2 regions of the Streptosporangium sp. NPDC001559 genome follow, and region 1 is predicted to be linked to the other one. Evidence: riboswitches for the same ligand, from Rfam matches in the RefSeq annotation. Region 1 holds a riboswitch; the other holds the start of a gene.
The links. A riboswitch is a leader RNA that binds a small molecule or an ion and turns the genes downstream of it on or off. The one in region 1 is predicted to bind cyclic di-AMP.
Positions count from the first base shown of each region.

Region 2: another riboswitch for cyclic di-AMP. It lies ahead of ACFYY8_RS32870 (C40 family peptidase); the one in region 1 lies ahead of ACFYY8_RS18980 (coiled-coil domain-containing protein).

Region 1 covers NZ_JBIAVG010000008.1:14,562-20,431, forward strand. Annotated here, with positions in the region: gene ACFYY8_RS18965 (metal-dependent phosphohydrolase) at 1-216, shown strand, start outside; gene ACFYY8_RS18970 (DeoR/GlpR family DNA-binding transcription regulator) at 299-1,087, shown strand; gene galT (galactose-1-phosphate uridylyltransferase) at 1,084-2,163, shown strand; cyclic di-AMP (ydaO/yuaA leader) riboswitch at 2,235-2,369, shown strand; gene ACFYY8_RS18980 (coiled-coil domain-containing protein) at 2,372-3,349, shown strand; gene ACFYY8_RS18985 (RNA ligase RtcB family protein) at 3,596-4,771, shown strand; gene prfH (peptide chain release factor H) at 4,779-5,420, shown strand; gene ACFYY8_RS18995 (MarR family winged helix-turn-helix transcriptional regulator) at 5,438-5,870, opposite strand, start outside.
Region 2 covers NZ_JBIAVG010000017.1:188,537-194,406, forward strand. Annotated here, with positions in the region: gene ACFYY8_RS32860 (NYN domain-containing protein) at 1-1,272, shown strand, start outside; gene ACFYY8_RS32865 (NlpC/P60 family protein) at 1,388-2,404, shown strand; cyclic di-AMP (ydaO/yuaA leader) riboswitch at 2,859-3,017, shown strand; gene ACFYY8_RS32870 (C40 family peptidase) at 3,187-3,669, shown strand; gene ACFYY8_RS32875 (hypothetical protein) at 3,766-4,548, shown strand; gene ACFYY8_RS32880 (M48 family metallopeptidase) at 4,545-5,834, shown strand; gene ACFYY8_RS32885 (glycosyltransferase family 4 protein) at 5,831-5,870, shown strand, end outside.

The sequences.
Region 1 (5,870 bases):
GACGCCGACCTGGCGATCCTCGCCTCCTCTCCTCAGGAGTACGCCGCCTACGCGGCGGCGGTACGCGAGGAGTACTCCTTCGTCCCCGACGAGCTCTTCAGGCAGGGCAGGGCCGCGGTGCTGCGCTCACTGCTCGACCTTCCCGTGATCTTCCGCATCGCGGACCTCGAGGCGCGAGCGCGGGCGAACATCCATGCCGAGCTTGAGCGACTGTGAGCACTTAACCCCCAAAATCCAACATTCACTCCTGTGAGTCTGTGGTAATTTGCTGGAGTCTGGTGGATTAAGGAGGGGATCGATGCTCGCCCAGCAGCGGCAGCAGGTGATTCTCGAACGGGTGCGCGGCAGCGGCGGGGTCAGGGTCGCCGACCTGGTCCGCGAGTTCGGCGTCTCCGACATGACGATCCGCAGGGACCTTGAGGCGCTGGCGGAGCGCGGCCTCGTGGAGAAGGTCCACGGCGGGGCGACGGCCACGGGACCCGGGTCCACCGAGGAGCCCGGGTTCACCGCCAAGTCCGCGCGTCAGCAGCCGGAGAAGGAGGCGATCGCCAGGCACGCCGCCGGGCTCGTCAGGCCGGGCACGGCGATAGCGCTCTCCGCGGGCACCACCACCTGGACCCTCGCCCACTTCGTGACCGACGTACCCGAGTTGACGGTGATCACCAACTCGATCCGGATCGCCGAGGTCTTCCACCGCGCGCCGCGCGCCGACCGCACCGTGGTACTGACCGGCGGGGTGCGCACCCCCTCGGACGCCCTGGTCGGCCCGGTGGCCGTCGCGGCCATCAGAGGACTGCACGTGGACACCCTGTTCCTCGGCGTGCACGGGATGAGCGCCCGCGCCGGGTTCACCACCCCCAACCTGCTCGAAGCGGAGACCGACCGGGCGCTCGTGGCCTCGGCGCACCGCCTGGTCGTGCCCGCCGACCACACCAAGTGGGGGACGGTCGGGATCAGCACGATCGCCGAGCTGTCCGAGGCCCACGTCCTGATCACGGACACCGGGCTGGGACGGGAGGCCCGCGAGGAACTCGCCGCCAGCGTCGGTGAGCTGGTCGTCGCCGGTGACGGGACCCACGACCGATGAGGCGCACCGCGACCCATCTGGCCGACGGCCGCGAGCTGTTCTACTTCGACCTGCGGGACGACGCGGAGCGCGACGCGGTCGACACACGCGACCTGCCGCCCAGGCCCGCCGCCTCCGAACTGCGCTACGACCCGCTCACCGAGGAGTGGGTCGCGGTCGCCGGGCACCGGCAGAGCCGTACGTTCCTGCCGCCCGCCGACGAGTGCCCGTTGTGCCCCTCGGCGCCCGGCCGTCCGACCGAGATCCCCTCCCCCGCCTACGACGTGGCCGTCTTCGAGAACCGCTTCCCGTCCTTCTCCACGAATCTGGGCGTCTATCCGCAGGTCGGCGGCCTGAGTGAGGTACGGCCCGGCGTCGGCAGGTGCGAGGTCGTCTGCTTCACCTCCGAGCACGACTCCTCCTTCTCCAGGCTTTCTCCCGAGCGGGTCGAGCTGGTGATGGAGGCGTGGATCGACCGCACCGTCGCGCTCTCCGCGATGCCCGGGGTCGAGCAGGTGTTCTGCTTCGAGAACCGCGGTCCGGAGATCGGCATCACCCTGCCCCACCCGCACGGTCAGATCTACGCCTATCCCTACGTGACCCCGCGCACCCGGACCCTGCTCGGCGCGGCGCGGCGGCACAGGGAGCGCACCGGCGGCAACCTCTTCGCCGACGTGCTCGCGGCCGAACGGGAGGCCGCCGAGCGTGTGGTCGCGGCCAACGAGCACTGGACGGCGTTCGTACCCGCCGCGGCCCGCTGGCCGGTCGAGGTCCATCTCTACCCGCACCGCGGGGTTCCCGGCCTCGACGGACTCGGCCCCGCCGAGCGCGCGGCGTTCGGGCCGCTCTACGCCGAGGTGCTGCGCCGCCTGGACGGGCTGTTCGGGGTGCCCATGCCGTACGTCTCGGCGTGGCACCAGGCACCGGTGCGGGTGGACAGGGACCTGGCGTACACGCATCTTGAGCTGTTCAGCATCCGCCGGGCACCGGACAAACTCAAGTATCTCGCCGGGTCAGAGTCGGCCATGGGGGCCTTCGTGAACGACGTTCCGCCCGAGGAGACCGCTCGACGTCTGCGCGCGGTTATCACGGAATGATCACTGATCGGTCTCGACTCGGGGTCGCGCGGTCACCTTTTTACCATTACTATCCTCACGCATCGGACAAACAGCACGATATGCCTAATCTCAGGTGCCTCACCTGAGAGCCGGGGACCCACGCATCTGGGGTGAACCACTTCGGTGGAAGGGCTTCCTCCAGCCCGAACCCGTCAGCTAACCCGGTCGGCGTGAGGAGAGGAGAGCTGTGACGGCTCTGTCCCCCGCTTTCCATCGACGTACGGCCGCCGCCTGCCTGGCCTCGGCCCTCACCTTCACCTTCGTCCTCGGCTGCACGGGAACGGCGGACGCCGCACCGAAGCCCGACGAGTCCCGGCTCCGCGCCGAGCTGACCCAGCTCAACAAGAAAGTCGACCGGCTCATCGAGGCGTACGCCGCCAAACGGGAGTCGCTGAAGAAGGCGCAGGAGGCGGAGAAGACCGCGCAGGCCGACCTGCGCCAGGCGGAAGCGGCCTATGCCGAGGCGGGCAGGGAGGTCGCCTCCATCGTCCAGATCCGTTACCAGAGCGGCCCCCTCGACCTTCCCTCGATCCTGGCGGCTCCCGAAGTGGGCGGCGCGGCCGTCATGGAACAGCTGACCGCCCAGCAGATCGCCCAGCTGCAGGGCTTCGCCCGGAGCCGGGACCTCATGAAACAGGCCGCGGACAGGACGGCCCAGCTCTCCAGGCAGATCGAGCAGGAGGCCAAGGCGGTGCAGGTTCAGCGTGAGGACGCGGAGAAGGTCATCCGCGTGATCGAGGACAAGCTCGAACAGCTCGTTCCCACGGGCTCGGGGCGCCGCACCGACGGCAGCTGGGCACCCCAGCTGCCCGCCGGAACCGACAACATCACCGACCGCACGCGGATCATGCGCGATGCCGTCGGACAGGCCTTCCAGCTGCCCCACGAGGTCGGCTGCTACCGATCGGCGAACGACGGGGGCGAGCACCCCCTCGGCCGTGCCTGTGACTTCATGATGAGCACCGGCGGGTCCATGCCCACCGCGGCCAACGTCAAGCTCGGCGACGAGCTCGCCGCCTGGGCCCTGAAGAACAGGGACAGGCTCGGCATCAAGTACGTCATCTGGCGTCAGCGCATCAACACCGGTTCCGGCTGGCGTGCCATGTCCAACCGGGGCGGCGTGACCGCCAACCACTACGACCACGTGCACATCTCGATGTACTAGCCGATCGCCCTGCTCATCCGGGCTTCGATGAAGGCGCCGGCCTCGTGCCTCCCGCGTGCGGCCGGGTCGCGAGACGGCGGTGGGCGCAAAACCGTTTGCCTCATGTGGCGGGCTCAGGGAACGTGGTGTTCATGGCGCCGTGTTCATGACGTCCTGACGGACAGCGCCACGTCACTCCGAGACGCCACGGCGTCAACGCGCCCCGCGGCGCTGTCAGCCTGCCCCTTTTAAGGGAAGAGAGCCTTTTTGTCGCAACAACGCCCCCCGCTGCCGCCCACGGCCGCAGGTCCGGCCACCGTCGCCGTGTTCGCCTCCCCTGAGAGCTGGATCGAGTCAGACGCCCTCACGCAGTGCCACCAGGTGGCCGCCCTCGACGGCATGACGCACGTCGCCGCCATGCCGGACCTGCACCCTGGCAAGGGCGCCCCCATCGGCGCCGCCATGGCGTCGACCGTGCTGTACCCGTTCCTGGTGGGCTCCGACATCGGCTGTGGCATCGCCGTGTTCCCCATGAAGCTCAAGCGCGCCGTGCCCGAGAAGCTCGCCGCCCGCTTCCCCGACCTCGATCGCGCACTGGATCCCGAGCAGGACGCCGACGATCCGGCCTGGGTCGTCGTGGAGGGCGACATCCCCGCCGGTCACGTCGAGGGCCTCGGGACGGTCGGCCGGGGCAACCATTTCGTCGAGCTGGCCCGGATCGGGACCGTCTTCGACCCGGGCCACGCGAGCCGTCTCGGACTCACCGCCGGCGACCTCGTTCTCGTCGTCCACAGCGGTTCCCGGGGGCTGGGCGAACGGATCCTGCGGGAGCACACCGCGGTCCACGGCGCGGGCCCCGCCCCTGATCCCGGCGCCTACCTGGCGATGCACGACGACGCCGTACGCTGGGGATCGCTCAACCGGCGGTTGCTGGCGGCCCGGGTCGCCCATGCCCTGGGGGCCGAGCCCGCCGAGCCGTTCCTCGACCAGTGCCACAACCTGGTCGAGATCCGTGACGGGGTCTACCTGCACCGCAAGGGGGCGGCACCGGGTGACGGCCGTGACGTGCTCATCGCCGGTACTCGAGGCACTCCCTCCTATCTCGTGGCCGCCCACGCCGGGCCGGACGCCAACCATTCCGTCGCGCACGGCGCGGGCCGCAAGATGTCGCGTTCGGACGCCCTGCGCCGGGGTCGGGCCAAGCACACGGTCGAGGAACTGCGCCGCACGCCGGTGGGCTCGCTGGTGGTGTGCGGGGACCGTCAGCTCCTCTTCGAGGAGGCGCCGACGGCTTACAAGCGCATCGAGCAGGTGATCGCCGATCTCGTCGACCACGGCCTGGCCACGCCCGTGGCAACCACGGTCCCCCTGGTCACCTACAAGACGCCCGACCTCGGGTCCGTGCCCCAGCGGGACCAGCGCCGCAAGCGAGGCAGGCGGTGAGGCCGAGGTGAGCGTCCACCTGCTCCTTTCGGCCGGGCGCGGCCCGCAGGAATGCGCCTGGGCTCTGGCCCGGCTGCTGCGCCGCCTGGAAGCCGATGCCACCCGGCAGAACCTGGAGATCCTCCGGGTCCAGGTCGTTCCCGGCGACCGGCCCGACACCTACCGATCGGTCCTGATCCAGGTGTCGGGAGCCGGTGCCGAGGCGTTCGCCGCCTCATGGACCGGAACCCTGTGCTGGCAGGCCGCCAGCCCGTACCGCACCGGCACGGGCCGGAAGAACTGGTACGTCATCGCTCAGCCGTGCCAGGTCGACACCCCGCGCACAGCCTTCACGGAGGCGGACGTCGACGTCGTCGCCTGCCGCACCGGCGGCCCCGGCGGTCAGCATCGGAACAAGGCAAGCACGGCGGTACGGGCGACCCACCGGCCCTCGGGAATCGTCGTCGTGGCCGACACAGAACGGCAGTTCAGCCTCAACCGCCGCATCGCCATGCGACTGTTGCGGCAGCGCATCGAGAACGGAGACGAGACGGCGGAGCGTGCCGTCACCGCCGCCCGCCGGCACGTCCACGACGAGCTCGTACGCGGCGACCCCGTCCGTGTCGAACGTCCGACGCCGGAGCGGAAACCGGCGCGCCGACGGCCGTGACGGTTCACCCGAGGCGCTCAGCCCACGGCCGTCTCCGCGATGGCCTCCGCGATGAGCCGGTCGAGATGCGTCAGGTCCGGCGGGTGGGCCACGCTCTCCTCGGCGAAACGGGTGAGCAGCCTGGCGAAGACCTCCCGGTCTCCCTCGTCCCAGTCGGCGATCAGGCTGTCCACGTAGGCTCGCCTGGAGGCGACGACCACCTCAAGCACCCGTCGTCCTCGCGGGCTCAGCCGCAGCCTGGCCCGTCTGGCGTCCACCTCGGACTCCTCGCGCTCGACGAATCCAGCGCCGACCGCGTCGTTGACCAGCCTGCTCGCGGTGGAGGGGTCGACGTCGAGCTGTTCGGCGACGGCCCCTACCGTCACCTCGGGAACGTTCAGGTTCAGCTTGTGCACGGCGTGCACGACCATCACGTTCGACATCTGCACCGCCCGGTGCGGATCGGCGGCC
Region 2 (5,870 bases), on a different contig from region 1:
TTACACGTCGTGGAGCTGGCGTCCCAGGTCCTGGGGTCGATGCCGCAGACCGTGATGCCCGCGCCGCTGCGGGGGATCGCCAAGTTCGACCCGAGAAAACGGGCCAGGCTGGGTGGCGCGCCGATCGCCGCCCAGCTGGAGACCGACAAGAAGTTCCGCGAGCTGGTCGCGGAGACGCTGGCCGCGAGCTGGCCCGAGCTGGTCGAAAGCCTCGCCGAGGGTGTCGCGCCGCCCGCGGCCGAGCCGGTGCTGGTGGCGGCCGCGGCCTATCTGACCAGGCCGCCCGGCTGGGTGGAGATGGTCGAGACCGCCCGCGCCGACCTTGAGCGCTCCGCCGCCGTCGCCGAGGGGTCGGCGCAGGAGCAGACGCTCACCCGGCTGCGCGAGCAGCTGGCCGCGCAGAAGGCATCGGCCAAGGAGGAGGCCGACCGGCTGCGTGAGCAGCTCAAGGGGTCCAGGTCCGAGATCTCCGACCTGCGCCGCAGACTGCACGACGCCAGGGAGCGGGCCAGGGCCGCCGAGGCGCGTGCCGCCGAGATGGAGGAGGCCGCGCAGGAGGCCAAGGCCGCCGCGACCGCCGCGGGGAGCGCGGGGGAGAGCGAGCTGCGGCGCCTGCGGGAACGGGTGGCCGATGCCGAACGGCAGCTTGAGGCCACGCGAAGGGCCGCCCGTGAGGGCCGCAGCGTGGAGGACACCAAGGTCCGCATGCTGCTCGACGCCCTGCAGGACGCCGCGGCCGGGCTGCGCAGGGAGCTGGCGCTGCCGTCGAGCATCCACCGGCCCGCCGACTCCGTCTCCTCTGTCGCGCCGGGCAGGCACGGGGTCCAGGCGGTGCCCGCGCGGGCCCTGGCCGACGACGATCCCGCCCTGCTCGACCAGCTGCTCGCGCTGCCGCAGATCCATCTGATCGTGGACGGCTACAACGTGACCAAGACCGGGTACGGCGCGCTGACCCTGGCCGACCAGCGCAACCGGCTGCTGACCGGGCTCGGCGCGCTGTACGCCCAGACCCGCACCGAGCTGACCTGCGTCTTCGACGGCGCCGAGCTGAACGGCCCGGTGCCGGTCTCCGCGCCGCGCGGCGTCCGGGTGATGTTCAGCTCCCCCGGGCAGATCGCCGACGACCTGATCCGCCAGCTCGTGCGGGCCGAGCCCGTCGGGCGGGCCGTCGCGGTCGTCTCCTCCGACCGCGAGGTGGCCGAGTCGGTCCGCCGGATGGGCGCCAGGCCCGTTCCCGCGGTGCTGCTCCTGCGCAGGCTCGGACGCGCCTGATCCACCCTTCCCGGGCCGGGTCGCCGCCTGCTGACATCTACAGGTAAAGAACAAAACCGCCAAAAAGGTGAGCTGACCCTTACCGGTTCTGTACTATTTCGCCCCAGGTCTTTACGTGGTCTTTGCATGGGGAGGCGGCGTCGTGGCCGTGGCGGGTGTGCCGATCGGGTTCGTGCGTGTGCCGATGGCTGCGGGACTGGCCCTGGCCCTGCTGGTGACTCCGATCGGGAGTGCGGCGGCCAAGCCGAAGCCGACGGTCGCGCAGACCAAGCAGAAGCTGGCCAAGCTCAACGAGCAGGCCGACCAGCTCGTCGAGAAGTACAACCAGGCGGGCGAGAAGTGGAAGAGGGCCCGCAAGAAGTACGCGGACCTGAACGCCGACCTGTCGAAGCAGGCCGCGAAGGTCGCCGGGCTCCGCGACGACCTCGTCACCATGGCCGTCACCACCTACCAGGGCGGCGCCATCGGCTGGCCGAACCTCGTCGGGGAGGTCAACCCCAACCTGGTGCTGAGCGGCCTGGCCACGGCCGACCAGATCTCCGCCTCCCGTGCCGAGAGCCTGCATGCCTTCGACGAGGCCAACAAGACGCTGCGTGACAACCGCGACAAGGCCAAGCAGGCCTTGGCCGACGCGGACCAGACGCGCGACGAACTGGCCGACGAGAAGGAAAAGGTCGAGAAGATGATCAAAATCCAGACGAAGGTGCTGCGCGACCTCGGCACCTTCAGGCCGGGCGATCCCAACAGCACCGGCATGCAGTACAACGGCTCCGCCTCGGGCAACGCCAGGGCCGCCCTGACCTTCGCCTTCGCCCAGCTCGGCAAGCCCTACCGGTACGGCGGCACCGGCCCGGACAGCTGGGACTGCTCCGGGTTCGTGCAGGCCTCCTGGCGCAGCGGAGGCGTGAGCCTGCCCCGCACCACCTGGGAGCAGTGGAGCTGGGGCGCCAAGCGCAAGGTCTCGCTGAGCGACCTCCAGCCGGGGGACCTCCTCTTCAGCCAGGGTCTGGGGCACGTCGGCCTCTACGCGGGCAACGGCAAGATCATCCATGCTCCTCAGACCGGAGACGTCGTCAAGGTCGTCCCTCTCTCCTCCTACGGCGGCCGTCTGGTCGGGGCCGTCCGTCCCTGACCCTCTTGGCCCCGTCCACGTCCACGGGGCCTCTGGGGGCCGTCTGAGCGCCTTCGCGACCGCGGGTCGTCCGTTCCACGGGCGGCCCGTTTGCATGTCCGGGATCGCCTGAGTGGTCCTGTTCGGCGCCCTTATAGACGAAGGTGCGCTTTGGGAAGTCACTGATAAATGTGATTTATGTGACACTTGTTGCGCTTCTCTGGAAGATCGTTTCGAGTGTGACAAGGGTCATATTTATAAGATCGTGATGCCGCACTATCAGGCCTTTCGTAAACATGAAAACCTTTTTGTGGATCTTCGTATTTGATGGGGTCTTTGCCGGGGCTTGGTGATCGGGGTACCTTCTGGCGGTCGCAGTGAGCAAGCCATGCCACCGCGTCGAACGCCGGTCCTGTGGCCGGTGTCCGTATAGATATCCAGTAGGCCGCCGTCCCCCGAAGGGATCGGTTCCCATCACGGCGGCCCGCCGAGTTCGTGCAGCCAGGAGGCACGGAGCCGGGGAACCATCGGCCCTTGACATGTGGCCAGGGGTGAATCGACATGTTTGCCGTCGTAGGGCGTCTTCCCAGCCCGAACCCGTCAGCTAACCCGGTAGGCATCAGTGGAAGTCCCAAGGAGAAATCCTGTCTACCACCCTGCAAAACCCCCGTTTGTCGCGCTTTTTCCGCCTTTACCTGGGCGGGTTCGTCCTCACGCTGACCGCCTCAACCGGAGCGGTGGCACTGGGGCCGGCAACAGCACAGGCGACAACGGATACCGCGGTCGCGGTTCAGGCCAGGAGCATGGCGAAGGACACGTCGAAGAGCGCATCGAAGGGCACGTCGAAGGGCGCTGCCGCGAACACGGCGAAGGCCCGTGTCAAGCGCACGGCGAAGGTCACGAAGAACCGGGCCGCACGGCAGCGGTCCAGGGCCAGGACGGCCGTGGCGACGGCCAGGAAACAGATCGGCGATCCGTACCGGTGGGGTGCCTCCGGTCCTGGAGCGTTCGACTGCTCGGGCCTGGTCCAGTACGCGTGGCGCAAGGCGGGCGTCTCCCTTCCCCGGGTGACGGGCAGCCAGTACCGCGCGGTCAGGAAGAAGGTCTCGTGGAGCAAGTTGCACCTCGGTGACCTGCTGTTCTTCTACGGCAAGGGCCACGTCGGCATGTACGTCGGCCACGGCAAGATGATCCACTCGCCGAGCAGCGGCAAGTCGGTCAGGATCGTGACGTTGAAGGGGTACTACAGGTCCGCCTTCGCCGGAGCGGTCCGTCCCGGCACCTGACAGCGGCGGACGGCCCCGCCCATCCCCCTCCGGATGGGCGGGGCCGTCGCCTGCCGGGGAACGTTCCGGCCGGGGCGTCGGCTAGCATCGGCTGCCATGTCCGTCCCGAAGGGGCGCCGCGCCGTGCTCGCCGGGATGCTCGCGCTGGCGGGCGCCGGGCTCGGCGGGGCGAGGCCCGCGCCGGAGACGGCCCGCGACCTGTGGCCCGGCGCCGCCGAGGTGGTCCGGGGTGAGCGCTCTCTCGTCGTCGGCCACCGTGTCCCGCCCGCCGAACTGCGTGATCTCGCAGCCAGGGCCGACCGTGCCTGCCGTACGATCGCGCGGGTCTGGGGGCCGGTCAGGGCGGTGGTGGTGGTCCCCGCGACCGACGACGAGGCCGCGGAGCTCGCGGGGACGGCGCGGACCGGCGGGCTGGCCGCGCTGGCGACCGCGGACCGGGTGATCGTGGTGCCGTCGGGATACGCCAGGCTCAGCGCGACCGGCAGGGACGTGGTGATCACCCACGAGCTGACCCATCTGGCGACCGGTGCCACCAGGGGCGGGCGGGTCCCGATGTGGCTGTCGGAGGGGTTCGCCGACTACGTGGGCTACCGGGACGCGGGGATCGCCGTCAGGACGGTGGCGGCCGAACTCGCGGCCGAGGTGCGCGCGGACGTCCTGCCCTCGGAGCTTCCCGGCCGGGACGGCTTCGCCCCCGGAGCCCCCAGGCTCGCGCAGGCCTACGAGGAGGCCTGGCTCGCGTGCCGGTACGTCGCGGAGCGCTTCGGTGAGAAGGCGCTGGTGAGGCTTTACGGTAGCGATGTTGACAGCACGCTGGGCCTGTCGCGGGCGGAGTTCACCGCCGCGTGGCGCGACCATCTCCGGAGGGAACTCTCATGACGCGGAGCGTGGAGGAGACACCGGCGCGGGAGCGGGGCGGGGCCAGAGGGGCGGGGATCGCGCTCGCCGTCCTGGGGGCGATCACGCTGGCGGTCGTGGCGTTCACCACGCCGTGGCGGGCGCTGCCCGAGGCGGCGCCGTACGTCGCGCCGGACCCGGCCCGTGACTTCACCCCGGCGCAGATCGCCAGGGCGGAGGCGTTCGACGCCGCGGTGAGCCTGCCGTCCTACCTGTCCCTGGGACTGACGCTGGTCGTGGCCGGGGCGCTGGTCGCCACCCCGCTCGGCGCGCGGCTGCTGGGCCGCCTGCGGGGGCCGTGGTGGCTGCGGGCGCTGCTCGGCGTGCTGGCGATCTCCGCGGCCGTCGCGGTGCTGCGCTGGCCGTTCGGCATGTGGGCGGAGACCTATCTGCGCGAGTACGGCCTGTCCACCCAGACCTGGGCGTCGTGGTCGGCCGACCGGATCAAGAACACCGCGGTCGGCGCCGTGCTGACGGCGATCATGGTGGTCGCCGTGGTCGGGCTGGCCCGCCGCTACCGGCGGTGGTGGCTGCCCGCGGCGATCGGGGCCTTCGCGCTGACCATGCTCGCCTCCTTCGCCTACCCCGTGGTCGTCGAGCCCCTGTTCAACGACTTCAAGCCCATGGCCGCCGGTGAGCTGCGCTCCGGCCTGCTCGACATGGCGGCCAAGGACGGAGTCCCGGTCGAGGACGTGCTCGTGGCCGACGCCTCCCGGCGCACGACCGCGCTCAACGCCTACGTCTCGGGGTTCGGCGCGACCCGCAGGATCGTGGTCTACGACACGCTGCTGCGGGCCCCGGCCGACGAGGTCGAACTGGTGGTGGCGCACGAGCTCGGCCACGCCAAGGCGGGCGACGTGCTGTACGGCACGCTCGTCGGCGCGCTCGGCGCCGCCTGCGGGGCCTGCCTGCTCTACCTGATCACCTCGGCCGGTCCGGTACGGCGCCGCACCGGCGTCCCCTCGGCCGCGGACCCCAGGGCGGTCGGGCTCCTGATGGGGCTGCTGAGCCTGGCGACCGTGCTGTCGGGCCCGGCGCAGAACGTGATCAGCAGACACATCGAGGCCCGCGCCGACGCGCACGCGCTCGACCTGACGCGGCGGCCCGAGACGTTCGTGGCCATGCAGAAGCGGCTTGCGATCACCAACATTTCTGATTTGTCGCCAGATGTCATTGAATATCTGCTCTATGTGTCTCATCCCACGACGCCGCAGCGCATCGCCATGGCCCGCTCCTGGGCCCTGCTGAACGGCGCCGGGAAACCGTGACCCGCACGCTGATCGTCACCAACGACTTCCCGCCGA